2 regions of the Streptomyces sp. Je 1-332 genome follow, and region 2 is predicted to be linked to the other one. Evidence: riboswitches for the same ligand, from Rfam matches in the RefSeq annotation. Region 2 holds a riboswitch; the other holds the start of a gene.
What was found. A riboswitch is a leader RNA that binds a small molecule or an ion and turns the genes downstream of it on or off. The one in region 2 is predicted to bind glycine.
Positions count from the first base shown of each region.

Region 1: linked by a shared signal. The riboswitch ahead of gcvP (aminomethyl-transferring glycine dehydrogenase) and the one ahead of gcvT (glycine cleavage system aminomethyltransferase GcvT) in region 2 are both predicted to bind glycine.

Region 1 covers NZ_CP160402.1:1,170,076-1,175,035, forward strand. Annotated here, with positions in the region: gene gcvP (aminomethyl-transferring glycine dehydrogenase) at 1-2,797, opposite strand, end outside; glycine riboswitch at 2,995-3,092, opposite strand; gene ABXJ52_RS05510 (PRC-barrel domain-containing protein) at 3,237-3,617, shown strand; gene ABXJ52_RS05515 (DNA polymerase IV) at 3,623-4,960, opposite strand, start outside.
Region 2 covers NZ_CP160402.1:5,725,405-5,730,364, reverse strand. Annotated here, with positions in the region: gene ABXJ52_RS26050 (ABC transporter permease) at 1-131, opposite strand, end outside; gene ABXJ52_RS26045 (enhanced serine sensitivity protein SseB C-terminal domain-containing protein) at 442-1,215, opposite strand; gene ABXJ52_RS26040 (enhanced serine sensitivity protein SseB) at 1,355-2,158, opposite strand; gene ABXJ52_RS26035 (AAA family ATPase) at 2,232-2,906, opposite strand; glycine riboswitch at 3,060-3,165, shown strand; gene gcvT (glycine cleavage system aminomethyltransferase GcvT) at 3,343-4,476, shown strand; gene gcvH (glycine cleavage system protein GcvH) at 4,535-4,912, shown strand; gene glyA (serine hydroxymethyltransferase) at 4,943-4,960, shown strand, end outside.

The sequences.
Region 1 (4,960 bases), 4.6 Mb from region 2:
ACTTGTCGGCGGCCACCACACCCGCCGGGAAGACGGCTTCCTCACGGCTGTACGCGTGCTCCCACTCACCGCCGAGCGCGGCGGCGGTGTGCGGGGCGTTGCGCAGCGGGTTGTCGTCGGCGGGCCAGGCGCCGCCGACCTTCTCGATCTCCGCGCGAATGCTGATCATCGCCTCGCAGAACCGGTCGATCTCGACCAGGTCCTCGCTCTCGGTCGGCTCGATCATCAGCGTCCCCGCGACCGGGAACGACATGGTCGGCGCGTGGAAGCCGTAGTCGATGAGCCGCTTGGCGATGTCGTCGACGCTGACACCGGTCGCCTTGCTCAGCGGCCGCAGATCGATGATGCACTCGTGCGCGACGAGCCCGCCGGGGCCGGTGTAGAGCACCGGGTAGTGCGGCTCCAGGCGCTTGGCGATGTAGTTCGCGGAGAGCACGGCGACCTGCGTGGCGCGCTTGAGTCCCTCGCCCCCCATGAGGCGTACGTACGCCCAGGAGATCGGCAGGATTCCGGCCGAGCCCCACGGCGCGGCGGAGATCGGGCCGACGCCCGTCTCGGGTCCCGCGGCGGGCTGCAGCGGGTGGTTGGGCAGGTACGGCGCGAGGTGCTCGCGCACACCGACCGGGCCGACGCCGGGGCCACCGCCGCCGTGCGGGATGCAGAAGGTCTTGTGCAGGTTCAGGTGCGAGACGTCGCCGCCGAACTTGCCGGGCTGGGCGAGGCCCACCAGGGCGTTGAGGTTCGCCCCGTCGACGTAGACCTGGCCGCCCGCCTCGTGCACCTGGGCGCAGATGTCGGCGACGTGCTCCTCGAAGACGCCGTGCGTGGACGGGTAGGTGATCATCAGCACCGACAGCTCGTCGCGGTGCTTCTCGATCTTGGCGCGCAGGTCGTCGACGTCGATCTCGCCGTCGTCGGCGGTCTTCACGACGACGACCTTCATGCCGGCCATCACGGCGCTCGCCGCGTTGGTGCCGTGCGCGGAGGACGGGATCAGGCAGACGGTGCGCTGCTCGTCGCCGTTGGCGCGGTGGTATCCGCGCACGGCGAGGAGCCCGGCGAGCTCGCCCTGCGAACCGGCGTTCGGCTGCAGGGAGACCTTGTCGTATCCGGTGACCTCGGCGAGCCGTTCCTCCAGCTCACGGATGAGCGTCAGATAGCCCTGCGCCTGCTGGGCGGGGGCGAAGGGGTGCAGCTGTCCGAACTCGGGCCAGGTGACCGGCTCCATCTCGGTGGTCGCGTTGAGCTTCATGGTGCAGGAGCCCAGCGGGATCATGCCGCGGTCGAGCGCGTAGTCGCGGTCGGCCAGCTTGCGCAGGTAGCGCAGCATCGAGGTCTCGGAGCGGTACTGGTGGAAGACCGGGTGCGTGAGGTACTCGTCGCCGCGCAGCAGGCCCGCGGGAAGCGTGTCCTCGGTCTCCGCGTCGAGCGCCTCGATGTCGGCCTCGACCCCGAACGCGGTCCAGATCGCGGTCAGTTGCTTGCGCGTGGTGGTCTCGTCGCAGGCCAGCGAGACGTGGTCGGCGTCGATCTGGTGGATGTTGACGCCACCCTCGCGGGCCGCGGCGACGAGCTGCTCAGCCTTGCCGGGCACCCGCACGGTCAGGGTGTCGAAGTACGCGCCGTGCACGACCTCGACGCCGCCCGCGGTGAGCCCCGCGGCGAGCACGGTCGCGTATCGGTGCGTACGCCGCGCGATGGCCTTGAGGCCCTCGGGCCCGTGGTAGACCGCGTACATTCCAGCCATCACGGCGAGCAGCACCTGAGCGGTGCAGATGTTGCTGGTGGCCTTCTCGCGGCGGATGTGCTGCTCACGGGTCTGCAGCGCGAGGCGGTAGGCCTTGTTGCCGTCCGCGTCCACGGAGACTCCGACGAGCCGCCCGGGAAGGCTGCGCGCGAACTTCTCGCGCACCGCCATGTAACCGGCGTGCGGACCGCCGAAGCCCATCGGGACGCCGAAGCGCTGGGTGGTGCCGACCGCGATGTCGGCGCCGAGCTCGCCGGGCGAGGTGAGCAGCGTCAGGGCCAGCAGGTCGGCGGCGACGGAGACGACGGCACCGAGCTCGTGCGCCTGATCGATGAGGGGCTTTATCTCGCGTACGGCGCCGGAGGCACCGGGGTACTGGATGAGCACGCCGACGACACCGCGCTCGGCGACGTCGGCCGGGATGCCCTCGCTCAGATCGGCGACGACGACCTCGACACCGGTCGGCTCGGCGCGGGTCTGGATCACGGCGATGGTCTGCGGCAGCGCGTCCGCGTCGACCAGGAAGACACCGTCCTTGACCTTGCCCATGCGGCGCGAAAGGGCCATGGCCTCGGCGGCGGCCGTCCCCTCGTCGAGCAGCGAGGCGCCGGAGGTGGGCAGCCCCGTCAGCTCGGCGACGACGGTCTGGAAGTTGAGCAGCGCCTCCAGGCGGCCCTGGGAGATCTCCGGCTGGTACGGCGTGTAAGCGGTGTACCACGCCGGGTTCTCCATGACGTTCCGCAGAATCACGGGCGGCGTGAAGGTCCCGTAGTAACCGAGCCCGATCATGGAATCAAGGACCTGGTTACGGTCCGCGAGGGACTTGAGCTCGGCGAGGACCTCGGCCTCGGTACGCGCCCCGGGCAGGTTCAGCGCCTCGGCGTTCTTGATCACATCCGGCACGGCGGCGGCGGTCAGCTCGTCGAGCGAGCCGTATCCGACCTGCGCGAGCATCTTGGCCCGTGCTTCCACGTCGGGACCGATGTGCCGCTGCTCGAAGGGAATGCCCTGTTCGAGCTGGGAGAGCGGGATGCGAGGAGTGGCGGTCATTGCGGAGGCCTCCTGGTCTGACGCGACCTGCGAGGGGCACCACGGCGCGGGTACCCGGACGGCCTCCCCCTCTGTCATCTCAACCTGAGAGTTTCACCGGTCCGTGCCCCGCGAGAGGCGTCGCACCGGCTTTCACCGTCGGTGAGGAAGGGATTCGAACGTACCCGCCCGACGCCCGCCCTACTTTCCAGAGTGACCTCGTCCGTGCGGTACAGGGGCCTGAGAGATTCCGGGGAGGAGTTGCTCCTTCGGCGCCTCCGGTGTCTTGACCGGAGAGCTCTCCCGCACGGGGTCAGCAGCCAAGCGCCAGCCTACCAGCGAGGGCCACGGCCGATCCCTCGAGTGGCCGCCCGCCCCGAAGTGCTCTTTCGTAGTGATGACGAACGAACGAGGATGAGTTACGCCCAACTTCGACATGCCTCGACCAGTTGGAGGGCCCGTGCAGACCGATATCGATCCGCGCAATCTGATCGGCCGGAAGGCGTTCGACCGGAACGGGGCCAAGATCGGCACGATCGACGAGGTCTATCTCGACGACGCCACCGGCGCCCCCGAGTGGGCGGCCATACGCACAGGTCTGTTCAGCCGGGACACCTTCGTGCCCCTGGAGCCCAGCGAGCTCACGAGCGACGGCACCCTGCGCATCCCCTTCGAACGCTCCCTGATCAAGGACGCCCCGGACTTCGGCGTCGGCCGCCACCTCTCCCCCGAGCAGGAACTGCAGCTCTACCACCACTACGGCCTGGACATCACACCTCCCGAGACAGCTCCGCCGCCGGACCAGGACTTCGGCAAGATCGCGGGCAAGGGAGACTCCTGACCGGATCACCGCCGCTCCAGCTCCTCAGGAGACGCCACCAGGGGCAGGGGCTCCGCGGGTTCCAGGGCCGGATCATCCGTACGGAACGTTCGCACCCGCCCCGGCGCCGTCGACTCGGGCGTCTCGAAGCGCACCGTGACCCGCCCCAGGCCACTGCCCTGCACCCACCCGTGCCCGTACTCGGCGTGCCGCACGTCGAGCCCGGCGGCCCATCGGCGCTCGACCGGGACAACCGGCTCCGCCACCGTCTCCCCCACGGGCTCCGCCGCGGCCTCCCCCGCCCGCTCCTCCTCCGCCTCCCGCTGCGTCTCCTGTGCCTGGACGGCTTCGGCCTCGGCCTGCGCCTGCGCCTGCGCCTGCGCGAACAGGTCCTCCTGCGTGTAGTCCGCGAGCCCCGTGACGCCCACCCCGAGGAGCCGCACGCCTCCCGTGGTGTCCACGGACTCCAGGAGCCGCGCGGCGGCCTCCCGCACCACCCCGGGGTCGTCCGTGGGCCCACGCAGCGTCTCGGAGCGCGTCAGCGTCGAGAAGTCGAACCGCCGCACCTTCAGGACGATGGTCCGCCCCGAGTGCCCCGCGGCCCGCAGCCGCTCCACACACCGGTCGGCGAGCCGCGCCACCTCGCCCCTGACCCGTACCCGGTCATGGATGTCCACGTCGTACGTGTCCTCGACGCTGACCGACTTGGATTCCCGCTCGGCCACCACGGGCCGTTCGTCGCGCGCGAGCGCCATCGCGTACAGCGCGCTCCCGTGCGACTTCCCGAGGAGCCGTACGAGCTCGTCCTCGCCGGCCTCCGCGATCTCCCCCACGGTCGTGATGCCGCCCCGCCGCAGATGGTCCCCGGTCGCGGGACCGACACCGGGCAGCGTCCGGACCGGCATCGGCCCGAGCAGCTCCCGCTCGGTCCCCGGCACTATCAGCCGCAGACCGTCCGGCTTGGCCTCCTCCGAGGCGATCTTGGCCAGCATCTTGGACGCCGCGAGCCCCACCGACCCCGCGAGCCCCGTCACCGCCTTGATGTCCGCCCGCAGCCGCTCACCCACGGCCAGCGCGGATGCCTGGTCGTCGGCCACCCCGCCCGCATCGAGATCGACGAAGGCCTCATCCAGGCTGAGCGGCTCCACCAGGGGCGAAAGCTGCCGCAGCAGCGCCATCACCTGGTCGCTGATCTCTCGGTAGAGCCCGAAGCGCGGCACCAGATAGGCGGCATTGGGCGCAAGACGCCGCGCCTGCCCCATGGGCATCGCCGAGTGCACCCCGAACTTCCGCGCTTCGTACGACGCCGTCGCCACCACACCGCGCGGCCCGAGCCCGCCCACGACCACGGCTTTCCCACGCAG
Region 2 (4,960 bases):
CGCTTCAGGCGGTTCCACGCGATCTGCTTGAGGGACCGTCCCTCGACCTTCTTCACCCCTGCACCAGCTGCGGGAGCGACATCCTCTGTCGGGTCCGCGTCCGCAGGTGTGTCATGCAATGGTGCCGTCATCGTGGCAGGGACCCCTCTCAACCGGTGGTGACCGGCCCGCACTTGCCGCTGTAGCGACGTGATCAGTCCGTCGTACGCAGGGGCGAAGCGCCCCTGGTGCGGGAGTCTTCATCGGGGTCGCGATCTGTTACCAGACTTGTCGGGGAATGGATGCGCAACCGTGATGCTGATCGAGGTGTTCCGTTATCCGGACGCACGTGAACGAGGGGCGAACACGGGGCAGTTGGGTCGCAAGGTGCCACGGGGACCCATAGGCCCCCTCCGCCATCAGAACGGACATCGTGACGGTCAGGGCAGGTTGCGCCCTGCTTCAGTACTGCGCGGGGTAGCCGTACCCGCCCGCGGGCGCAGGGGCGGGCTGGGCCTCGCGGTCGTAGAACGGGCGGGCGTTGGCGCGCAGCCACATGGCGACCGGGTCGTATCCGTCGGACATCGCGACGGTCGACACGGGCAGGCCGTCGGGGACGGCGGCGATCGACTGCTGCATCATCGTGCGCACCCCGTCGACCGATGCCGGCGACGTGTCGTACACATCGAGGCCGATGGCCAGATACGGGGCTCCGAGCGCGGGCTGCACCCAGGCGCGGCGCAGCGAGCGGACCGCGGGGGTGCGGTGCGCGTTCTGCGTGAGCAGGGCGTAGAACTGGGGGATCTCGATGGCCGGCTCGGTGAGCCGGAGCGGTCCCGCGGGCAGCAGGTCCAGGCCCGACGCGATGCGCCGCAGGTCGAGCCAGGGGATGCCGACGCCGCCGCCGGGGGCGTGGGGGTTGAGCCACAGGCCGTAGTGGTCGGGGTAGAGGGTGCGGGAGATGTCGAGCCCGCGGACCACTTCGTACGAGCGGTTCCAGCCACTGGCGGAGAGCTCCTGGGCGGAGGTCACGCAGGGCGCGTACCCGAGGCCCTCGACCTCCATGTTCCCGTACTGGGCGTCGGGGGATCCGGCCTGGCCGTGCCAGAGCAGCATCCACACCTGGTCGGCGGCGAGCGCCCGCAGGAGCGCCTCGTAGGCGTCATAGCGCCCCGGCGTCACCTGGCGCAGCATGTGCTCGACCTGCCCGGCCGCAGCCGTGCCCGACGCACTCACCCTTAACCGCCCCTTCGCGATGACCCGATGACCCTACGACCCGCCGACCCGGCGGACCCGGGTCATGAAACCAGCTTAAGCGGCGATCCTGACGCCGACTTGACGTACGGCACCCTCACACACGTACCTGCACATGTCCCTACACATATCCGTGCTCGTGTCCCGGAGTCCGGCCGAAGAAGGGCCGCACCCGCTCACGCATCCAGTCGCCGACCGGGTCCTGGGCCACGTCGAGCAGTACCAGGTTCACCGGCCAGGACACAGGAGCCCGGCCGAGCGCCCGGCCCACGGCCTCCATCGGCAGGTCGCGCGCGTCACCCTCCCAGGAGGTCAGTTCGACGCCGATGAACAGCGAGGGCGTGTCTCCCTCGACGCTGGCCAGGCAGCGGCGGGCGCTCAGGACGACCCCGGTGGCCTCGAACTCGTGGGCGGCGGCGGACAGGAAGTCCACCGGGTCCTCCTGCCAGTCCGGCTCGAAGAGGCGCACGCGGCCGCCGCTCGCGGGGCCGTCCAGCGGGGTGCGCCCGGCGCGGCACAGCTCGGCGACGGCGAGCGGCGGCAGGGGCACACCGACCGTGCCGTCGGGGTTGACCGCGATGCCCAGCTGCGGGGGCAGGCCGCGCGCGAACTCCACGGCGGGCGCCACGGTGCAGCCCATCCGGCCGCCGGTGACGTGCTGGAACTGCTGCTGCGAGCTGAAGACGGGGACGTACGCCTGGCCTTCGATCTCCAGCGTGGGCAGGTCGAGGGTGCCGCTGTCCGGGGCGCCGCCGTTCGGCAGCGGGATCCAGACGGGGCTGCGGCCGAGCACCTCGACGATGCGGGCCGCCGCGGACGGCTGCGGTGCGCCGGGGGTGCCCAGGGCTGCCGCGAGCACCTCTTCGAGTTCGTTGCCCGGCCATCCCCCGGAGGGATGGGCGTGTGCCTGCGCCGGAATGTCCATCTGTCCAACCCCTGCTCTGTCCCGCTCTGCCTGCGGCACGACCCTAACGTGGCGGACGGCTCACGGCGGGCGGTCAGTCCCCGAAGCCGATCCCCCGCAGCACACCGGCCGCCGTCCGGTCGAGGAGCACCGCCGAGCCGCAGCCCCGCGGCAGGTCACCGCGCTCGGCGGCGCCGACGAGCCGGCCGACCGTCCTGCGGTGCCGCGCGAAGGCGTACCGCGACACGCCGCGGCCGCGCGCGAGCTGGCCCTCCACGGCGGTGTCCGGCGGTACGTCGAGCAGCAGCAGGTGCAGGGTCGTGCCGCGCCGCGCGGCCTCGCGGGCCAGCCAGCGGCGCACCCAGGCCTGGGTGCCGCAGTCGTGCACCACGACGCCCTCGCCGGAGCGCAGGGCCCTGCGCAGCCCCGCGTAGTGCGCGAGGCGGACCAAGGGGCGGTACACCGCGTACGGCAGCAGGCCCGGCATGCGCCGTGCCCAGCGGTCGCGGGTGTCCTGGGAGTCGATCCGCGGGCCCGCGACGGCTCGGCTCATCAGCGTGGACTTGCCGCTGCCCGGCAGACCGGAGACGACGACGAGATCGCCCGCGCCGAACGTGAGGCGGTGCGGGCTGTGTCCGGTCCGCTGCCGCAGGTCGCGGACGACGGCCGCCGGCAGGGGGCCGCAGCTCTCCCTGGTGGGGGCGGCAGCCTGTTTGGGCAGGGCCACCCCTGTGTTGGTCGCGTAGACGCTCGTCCTGCGCACCGTGATCGGCCTCCCCATAGCGGTCACGTACCTGCTTACCGCAGCTTCCCCGGCAAGTGTAAAGAGAAGGTAATGCGGAACAAGGGCATTACTGGACTGGCACTGCCCTGTGACGGGGGCGCGTGCAATGATGTGCGCGCAAACTCCATACAGGCCGTTTGAATCCGCGCGGGAGAGTCCCCGGTCGCCGTCGCAGGACGCACCGGGGCGCCGAAGGAGCAAGTCCCTCCCTTGAATCTCTCAGGCCCCGTACCGCGCGGGCGAGGCACATCTGAAAAGCGGGCCGCCCCGGCGGCTCCACCCAAGGTGCAAGTCATGACCCCCCTTGTATGAGATGTACGAGACGTACGAGTGCGTACGGCCGGGTCGTGGTGAACCTCTCAGGTTCCGATGACAGATGGGGAGGACCGACCTCGCCCGTCATGCCCTGGGAGTTCAACGAATGAGTACCGTCCCCCGTCTGACCGCACTCGATGCCGTGCATCGTGCGCTCGGCGCGACCATGACCGACTTCGCGGGCTGGGACATGCCGCTGCGCTACGGCAGTGAGCGCGACGAGCACGTCGCCGTGCGCACCAAGGCCGGTCTCTTCGACCTCTCCCACATGGGCGAGATCACGGTCACCGGCCCCGAGGCCGTGGACTTCCTGAACTTCGCGCTGGTCGGCAACATCGGCTCCATCGGCGTCGGCCGCGCCCGCTACACGATGATCTGCGCCGAGGACGGCGGCATCCTGGACGACCTGATCGTCTACCGGCTCGGCGAGCCCGAGGCCCCTGAGTACATGGTGGTCGCCAACGCCTCGAACGCCCAGGTCGTGCTCGACGCGCTCACCGCACGCGCCGACGGCTTCGACGCCGAGGTCCGCGACGACCGCGACGCGTACGCCCTGCTCGCCGTCCAGGGCCCCGAGTCCCCCGGCATCCTGAAATCAGTCACGGACGCCGACCTGGACAACCTGAAGTACTACGCGGGCCTGCCCGGCACGGTCGCGGGCGTGCCCGCGCTGATCGCCCGCACCGGCTACACCGGCGAGGACGGCTTCGAGCTGTTCGTCGCGCCCGGTGACGCCGAGAAGCTGTGGGGCGCGCTGATGGAGGCGGGCGAGCCCGTCGGCCTGGTCCCCGCCGGGCTCTCCTGCCGCGACACCCTCCGCCTGGAGGCGGGCATGCCGCTGTACGGGCACGAGCTGACCGCGGAGCTGACGCCCTTCGACGCGGGCCTCGGCCGGGTCGTGAAGTTCGAGAAGACCTCGCAGTCCGACACCTTCGTGGGGCGCGCGGCGCTCGCGGCCGCCGCCGAGCGCGCCGAGACCGCTCCCCCGCGCAAGCTGGTCGGCCTGATCGCGTCGGGCCGCCGCATCCCGCGCGCGGGCTTCTCCGTGGTCGCGGACGGCAAGGTCATCGGCGAGGTCACCTCGGGTGCCCCCTCCCCGACGCTGGGCAAGCCGATCGCCATCGCGTACGTGGACGCGGCGCACGCGGCGCCCGGCACCGAGGGTGTCGGCGTGGACATCCGGGGCACGCACGAGCCGTACGAGGTCGTGGCGCTGCCGTTCTACAAGCGCCAGAAGTGATACCCCGCACAACAGCGTCGTTCACCAGCACCCACCCGCGTACAGGAGAATTCAGGTCATGAGCAACCCCCAGCAGCTGCGTTACAGCAAGGAGCACGAGTGGCTCTCGGCCGCCGCGGACGGTGTGGCGACGGTCGGAATCACGGAGCACGCGGCCAACGCGCTCGGTGACGTCGTCTACGCCGACCTTCCCGAGGCCGGCGCCGCGGTGACCGCGGGCGAGACGTGCGGCGAGCTCGAGTCGACCAAGTCGGTCAGCGACCTGTACTCGCCGGTGACCGGTGAGGTCGTCGAGTCGAACCAGGACGTCGTGGACGACCCGTCGCTGGTCAACTCCGCCCCGTTCGAGGGTGGTTGGCTCTTCAAGGTACGGATCACGGAGGAGCCGAAGGACCTGCTCTCCGCGGACGAGTACACCGAGTTCTCCGGCAGCTGAAGCCCCCCGAAGACCCCTAGGGACCACCTGATGTCGCTTCTCAACACC